Regions from separate parts of the Lysinibacillus sp. 2017 genome, predicted to be linked through region 1. Evidence: riboswitches for the same ligand, from Rfam matches in the RefSeq annotation. Region 1 holds a riboswitch; the other holds the start of a gene.

Evidence for each region. Region 1 has a riboswitch for glycine ahead of gcvT (glycine cleavage system aminomethyltransferase GcvT). Riboswitches for the same ligand answer to the same signal wherever they lie in the genome.
Region 2: another riboswitch for glycine. It lies ahead of DCE79_RS09555 (amino acid permease); the one in region 1 lies ahead of gcvT (glycine cleavage system aminomethyltransferase GcvT).

The regions. Positions count from the first base shown of each region.
Region 1 is NZ_CP029002.1:2,397,919-2,401,343, reverse strand. Features, by position in the region: gene DCE79_RS11660 (hypothetical protein) at 1-210, shown strand, start outside; gene comGF (competence type IV pilus minor pilin ComGF) at 1-44, shown strand, start outside; gene DCE79_RS11655 (shikimate kinase) at 246-761, shown strand; glycine riboswitch at 889-982, shown strand; gene gcvT (glycine cleavage system aminomethyltransferase GcvT) at 1,179-2,282, shown strand; gene gcvPA (aminomethyl-transferring glycine dehydrogenase subunit GcvPA) at 2,307-3,425, shown strand, end outside.
Region 2 is NZ_CP029002.1:2,003,754-2,007,178, reverse strand. Features, by position in the region: gene DCE79_RS09565 (methyl-accepting chemotaxis protein) at 1-205, opposite strand, end outside; gene DCE79_RS09560 (dehydrogenase) at 391-942, shown strand; glycine riboswitch at 1,180-1,258, shown strand; gene DCE79_RS09555 (amino acid permease) at 1,537-2,874, shown strand; gene DCE79_RS09550 (thiamine pyrophosphate-binding protein) at 3,065-3,425, shown strand, end outside.

The sequences.
Region 1 (3,425 bases):
GCTCCATACGAGAAAGAAGAATCGTTAAACCGTATGTACAATAATGAGCGCGGGGTTATCTTTCCACTTGCAATCATTTTACTTTTTATTGTCACAGGAGCTGCCTTACACTATACAAATGCCTACTTAGCTGAATTAAAAATTTATAATTCATTGGAATCTATTTACGTTCGTGCTACGATAAATATACTAAATAGTATAGATAGATGAATCGAGCAACTCGTAATTAGAAGAAGGTGATAGCCATGCGAAAAATATATTTAGTTGGATTTATGGGGAGCGGAAAAAGTGCAATAGGCCGTCGATTAAGTTATTACTTGAAAATGCCCTATTATGATATGGATCATGAAATTGTACGCCAACAAGGAATGTCAATTCCAGAAATTTTCGAGAAATACGGGGAACAGCGATTTCGCGAAATCGAAAAAGAATTTTTACAAAGTTTTCGCGACGAAGCTTGTATCATTTCAACAGGTGGAGGCGTTGCCATGATTGAGGCGAATCGTAAAATCATGCGTCGTACAGGACTCGTATTTTTCTTAGATGCACGTTTCGAAGATATTTATATGCGTATAAGAAACGATAAAAACCGTCCTATTGTTCAAAAATCATCGGAGCAAGAGTTAGAAGAACTATTTAACCACAGACGGAAATTTTATCGGGAAGCAGGGCATATACAAGTATTAACTGCTAATCGCACATTGCGTCAAATTGTTGAATACATTGCATTCCAAGTAAAACGACTAAAAGGCGAATGGTAAATAGTATTATTGTTTTAATGTTCGTGTTTTCGACTAAAATCAAAAAAATATTGCGTTTACATCACATTCAATGTTAGGATATGGCTAAGAGTTATCTTAAAATCTTAGTTCAATATATTTCACGCGGATGATGGTACGGGGAGAGAACGTGAAGTCACGTCGCCGAAGGAGCAAATAGCAAATGCTATGAATCTCTCAGGCAAAAAGACTCGTATTGGACGCAACTCTGGAGAGCGCTGCAAACTTAAATTGTAGCCACCAAAGGGGAAAGCCTAAATTGTGATGGAAATTCAAATTTAGGTGTAACTTTCAGGTGCAAGGACAGAGAATCCCAATTTACGGGATTCGTCTGTCCTTTTTTTTCGCAATGAAAGGTAAGAGCTCTTCAAAATACATACTTTTAAGGAGGACATTGAAATGACAAATGAATTAAAACGTACACCACTTTTCGACGAGTATGCTAAGTATGGTGGGAAAACAATTGATTTTGGTGGCTGGGAGTTACCTGTACAGTTTTCATCTATTAAAGAAGAGCATGATGCAGTTCGCAATCGTGCGGGCCTTTTTGATGTATCGCATATGGGAGAAATCTTCGTCGAAGGTCCTGATGCACTTCCTTTTTTACAAAAAATGTTATCCAATGATATTTCTAAAATCGCAGTTTGCGGTGCACAATATAGCGCACTTTGCTACGAAACAGGCGGTGTTGTAGACGACTTATTAACATATCGTTTAGAAGACAACCGTTATTTACTTTGTGTCAATGCAGCAAATATTGAAAAAGACTTCGCTTGGTTACAGCAACATGTAGAAGGTGAAGTTACATTAACGAACGCTTCTGCTGACTATGCACAAATTGCACTGCAAGGACCATTATCTGAAGAAGTATTACAAACATTAACAGATACAGATCTTTCAACGATTAAATATTTCAAATTCCAAGACAACGTAACAGTCGCTGGTCATAATGTAATTGTTTCTCGCTCTGGTTATACGGGGGAAGACGGTTTTGAAATTTATGGTGCACCAGAAGCTATTAAAGATCTTTGGAACAAAATTTTAGAAGCGGGCAAAGACAAAGGTGTAGTTGCTACTGGACTTGGTGCACGTGATACATTACGCTTTGAAGCTTGCTTACCGTTATATGGTCAAGAATTATCAAAAGATATTTCCCCCCTTGAAGCAGGTATCGGTTTTGCTGTGAAATTAGCAAAAGAGCCACAATTTATTGGTCAACAAGCGCTAATCGAACAAAAAGAAAATGGTCTTCCTCGTAAATCAGTTGGGATTGAAATGATTGATAAAGGTATTCCACGTCACGGTTATAAAGTGTTTAAGGACGGCAAACAAATAGGTGAAGTTACGACGGGTACACAATCGCCGTTAACAAAACGTAATATTGGTTTAGCTTTAATTGACGCAACATTCGCTGAAGTCGGAATTGAAGTAGAAGTTGAAATTCGCAGTAAATTTGCGAAGGCAGTTATTGTGGAAACTCCATTTTATAAACGCAGTAAATAAAACTTTTGAAAAGAGGGTTATGTAATGAAACATCGTTATTTACCAATGACAGAACAAGACGCGCAAGAAATGTTACAAACAATTGGCGTTTCTACAATTGATGAGCTATTCGCGGATATTCCAGAAAAAGTACGCTTCCAAGGTGAGTACAACATTAAGGCAGCAAAATCTGAAGCAGCATTAATGAAAGAATTAGCGCAACTTGCAGCGAAAAATAAAGATACTGCTTGTAACGTATCATTCCTTGGTGCAGGTGTTTACAATCACTACAAACCAGTTGTAGTTGATCATGTCATTTCTCGTTCAGAGTTTTATACAGCGTATACACCTTATCAACCTGAAATTTCTCAAGGCGAATTACAAGCGATTTTTGAGTTTCAAACAATGATTGCTGAACTTACTGGAATGGACCTTGCCAACTCATCTATGTATGATGGCGGTACAGCATTAGCTGAAGCAGGTATGCTAGCTGCAGGGCATACACGTCGAAAAAAATTACTTGTTTCAGGTGCTGTCCACCCAGAATACAAAGATGTTGTGGCAACTTATGCATACGGCCAATCAATTGAAGTTGTAACGGTTCCTACAAAAGATGGAGTAACAGATATTGAAGCACTTAAAGGCTTAGTAGATGATCAAACTGCGGCTGTTATTGTGCAATATCCAAACTTCTTCGGTCAAGTTGAAAACTTACAACCGCTTGCAGATATTGCGCATGATGCGAAAGGATTATTCATCGTTTCTTCTAACCCATTAGCACTTGGCGTATTAACTCCTCCAGGTAAACTTGGCGCAGATATAACAGTAGGTGATGCGCAACCATTTGGTATTTCTGAAGCGTTTGGTGGTCCACACTGTGGTTTCTTCGCCGTAACAAATAAATTAATGCGTAAAGTTCCAGGCCGTTTAGTTGGTGAAACAGTAGACCAAGATGGTCGTCGTGGATACGTTTTAACTTTACAAGCACGTGAGCAACATATTCGTCGTGACAAAGCGACATCGAATATTTGTTCGAACCAAGCATTACTAGCACTTGCAGCATCAGTTGCGATGTCAGCTCTTGGTAAACAAGGCGTACAAGAAATGGCGAAGCAAAATATCGTTAAAACGCGCTATGCAAAAAATGAATTTGAAGCAGCTGGA
Region 2 (3,425 bases), 390 kb from region 1:
TGCTATCAATACGTAAATTAACAGAAATGGCGTTACTTAACCAGTCGTTTGGAATAAATTTTTCTTCATAAATATCTTCAATATTTTTCGTCATATTACGTGTTTGTACGTAAGATAACCCTGCAATTAGTAGCGTAATCATAATACTGATGACTATCAAAAGTATTATTTTTTTACGAACTTTTAAGTTTTTTAGTAATTTCATGAAATTCTCCCCCATATAAAATTAATATAATGTTAAATCTTATAGTATAAAATTAATAATTACTAGCCTAAATACCTATCGCTAAATAGTTTTTATATTTAGAAATTTAGGTCAATTGGATTTCGTGATGTAACTTATTTTGAGCTTGAACGACTAATTATTTAAAGGATGGAAGGGGGATTAAAATGAAAAACGGTTTGTTACGATCCATTATGTTCGTATTCGTATTCGTTTTATTAACTGCATGTACTGAACAAGAACAGCATACAGATCTAGCTCCTAATAAAGCACAGCCTACTGGAGGACATTCTTCAATTGATAATTCGACACAGCAATTAACTATAAAGCATGAATTACTTTTCCAATTAGCGTTTGTCCCACATGAGTTAGGAACAACTATTTCGGTTATTCAAGATGAACAATTGTATGAATCTTGGGCAGAAATTTCCCAATTCGAATCTGTTCCAACTATTGATTTTGAAAAAGAAGAAGTTTTATTTGTTACTACCTATGCAGATGGATGCGGGCGAGTTTTAGAAAATGTAACAAAGGAAGGCAATCAATTAATGGTTCAACTAAATTATCCAGAAGATATCCGAAACAACAAGCAAATCGTCTGTACTGAAATAGCAGTACCGGTTACATTCGTTGTGAAAATGGACAAAACGGGTTTAACGCATGGCACATTAAAGGATGTCTACCATACCTTATTAGAAAATCAATTATTAATTCAATAATTTCACGTTCAATAATTCTTATTTATGCTTGGAATATGTTAAAAAGTTAGTGGAATTGCTACCAATGTTGTATTGCTCTCACTTGCTTACATTGAATTTTCTATAAAAAGTGCTAGTATTAGTTATCAATAATAGTATTAAACGCGTATTATCAGTAGTCGAATAATCTAGACAACTTATAAGCAACAAATTGCATAGATATCAATGTGAAGATCGCTGTGGATCAAACTACAGACGGGAGCAGTTTCTGGAGAGAGCGCGGGCTACGCGTCGCCGAAGGGTTCATAATCTCAGGCAAAAGGACAGAAGAGTAATGAGAGACGTTATTATTCTTTACAAAGGGTCTGTCCGGAAAGTCATTTCGGGACAGACCCTTTGCGACGAGGATGGTGAGAATTTATTCTGACCACCACAGGAGCACCGCCTTAAGCGGATAATTTATACTCAATTAATGAATTGTCTCAAAAGGTATACCTTTTGGGACAATCACTTTTTTATTTCCAGAAAATTTATCGCTAGATCCGCGAAGTCATACTTATTATTTTACGCTGCGAAAAGGCAGTTGTAGAATTACATCTTACGGAGGGAATCGTCTTGGAACAACATGAATTAAAACGCGATCTTAAAAACAGACATGTCCAGCTAATTGCGATTGGCGGAACAATTGGGACAGGGTTATTTTTAGGGTCAGGAAGAGCGGTCTCACTCGCAGGACCATCCATTATATTGGCGTATTTAATCGTCGGGATTGCACTGTTTTTCGTGATGCGTGCATTAGGGGAGTTATTACTATCTAAAGGCGGCTATTCATCATTTACTGAATTCGCCACGGAATACTTAGGTGAGTGGGCAGGTTACATAACAGGCTGGACGTATTGGTTTTGCTGGATTATGACGGCAATGGCAGACATTATTGCAATCGGCATGTATATGCAGTATTGGTTTGATATACCACAGTGGGTACCAGCTATCCTATGTTTAATCGTATTACTGGCACTCAATCTATTAACTGTAAAACTATTTGGAGAACTAGAGTTTTGGTTCGCCTTAATTAAAATAATTACGATTGTTGCATTAATTGTCATCGGCATTGTGTTACTTATCATTGGCTTTGAAACCGATTCAGGAAAAGTAGCCGTTTCAAATCTTTGGGCGCATGGTGGCTTGTTCCCGAACGGGGCATTCGGTTTCTTAATGGCTTTCCAAATGGTTGTCTTTGCCTTTGTTGGAGTCGAATTAATCGGGGTAACGGCATCTGAAACTGCAAACCCCCAAAAAAATATTCCATCTGCAATCAATAAAATTCCATTTCGAATTTTACTGTTTTATGTAGGGGCATTATTCGTTATTTTAACGATTAACCCATGGGATACTTTTAGCGCGGCAAGTTCACCGTTCGTGCAAGTATTTACATTAGTAGGCATTCCCGTTGCGGCGGGCATTATTAACTTCGTTGTTATTACGTCTGCAGCTTCATCAGGGAATAGTGGTTTGTTTTCAACGAGCCGCATGTTATTTAGCTTAGGAAACAATAAACAAGCTCCAAAAGCTTTTGGTAAATTAAATAAACATAGCGTACCACAAAATGGCTTAATTTTATCAGGAGCGATCGTTTCGGCGGGGGCATTACTAAGCTATTTCATGCCAGAAGATGCATTTAGTATCGTTACAACAGTAAGTTCGATTTGCTTTATTTGGGTGTGGAGTATTATTTTAATTTCACATATCATTTATAAAAAACGTCATCCAGAACTCCATGCAACATCGATTTTCAAGGCACCGTTAACACCATTCATTAACTATGTCGTGTTGGCATTCTTCGTCTTTTTACTCGTTGTTATGGCCATTTCTGATTTAACAAGAACTGCGTTAATGTTCACACCGCTATGGTTTATCCTGCTGTTTGTTCTTTATAAAGTTCAAAAAAAATAGTATTAACATCCGAGCTTCCTATTGAAGGCTCGGATTTTTTTGTGATTCTAACATAACAAAAAAGTCAGCTAGATAACTACCAGACCGTGGCGGTACATATCAATGTTTTGATCAAACGGGGACGATTAAGCAATTTGCTAAATGGAGTGAAGCGGTACCTTCGTTTGATCGTATTCCAGAAATGCTGCGAATGGCGTTACGAAAATGCTTTGAAGGGAGACCGGGTGTTGTTCATTTAGATATTCCTGAAAATATTTTGAATACGAAAGTGAATTGTGAGATTGCGTTTTGGGAGCCTTCACAATATCGCATGATGGAATTACCGAAAGCATCTCAATATCAAGTAGAGCGTGCGGCACAGCTATTGAAGACCGCTAATTTCCCAATTATTCATGCAGGTAGTGGCGTACTGCATTCTGGAGCAAAACAAGAGTTAACGGAAGTCGCAGAGAAATTACAAGCGATGGTCACAACAAGTTGGGCAGGGCGCGGGGCGATGAGTGAAGAAAATCCACTTATGATGCCAATGGTTCACATTGAAGCAAATAATA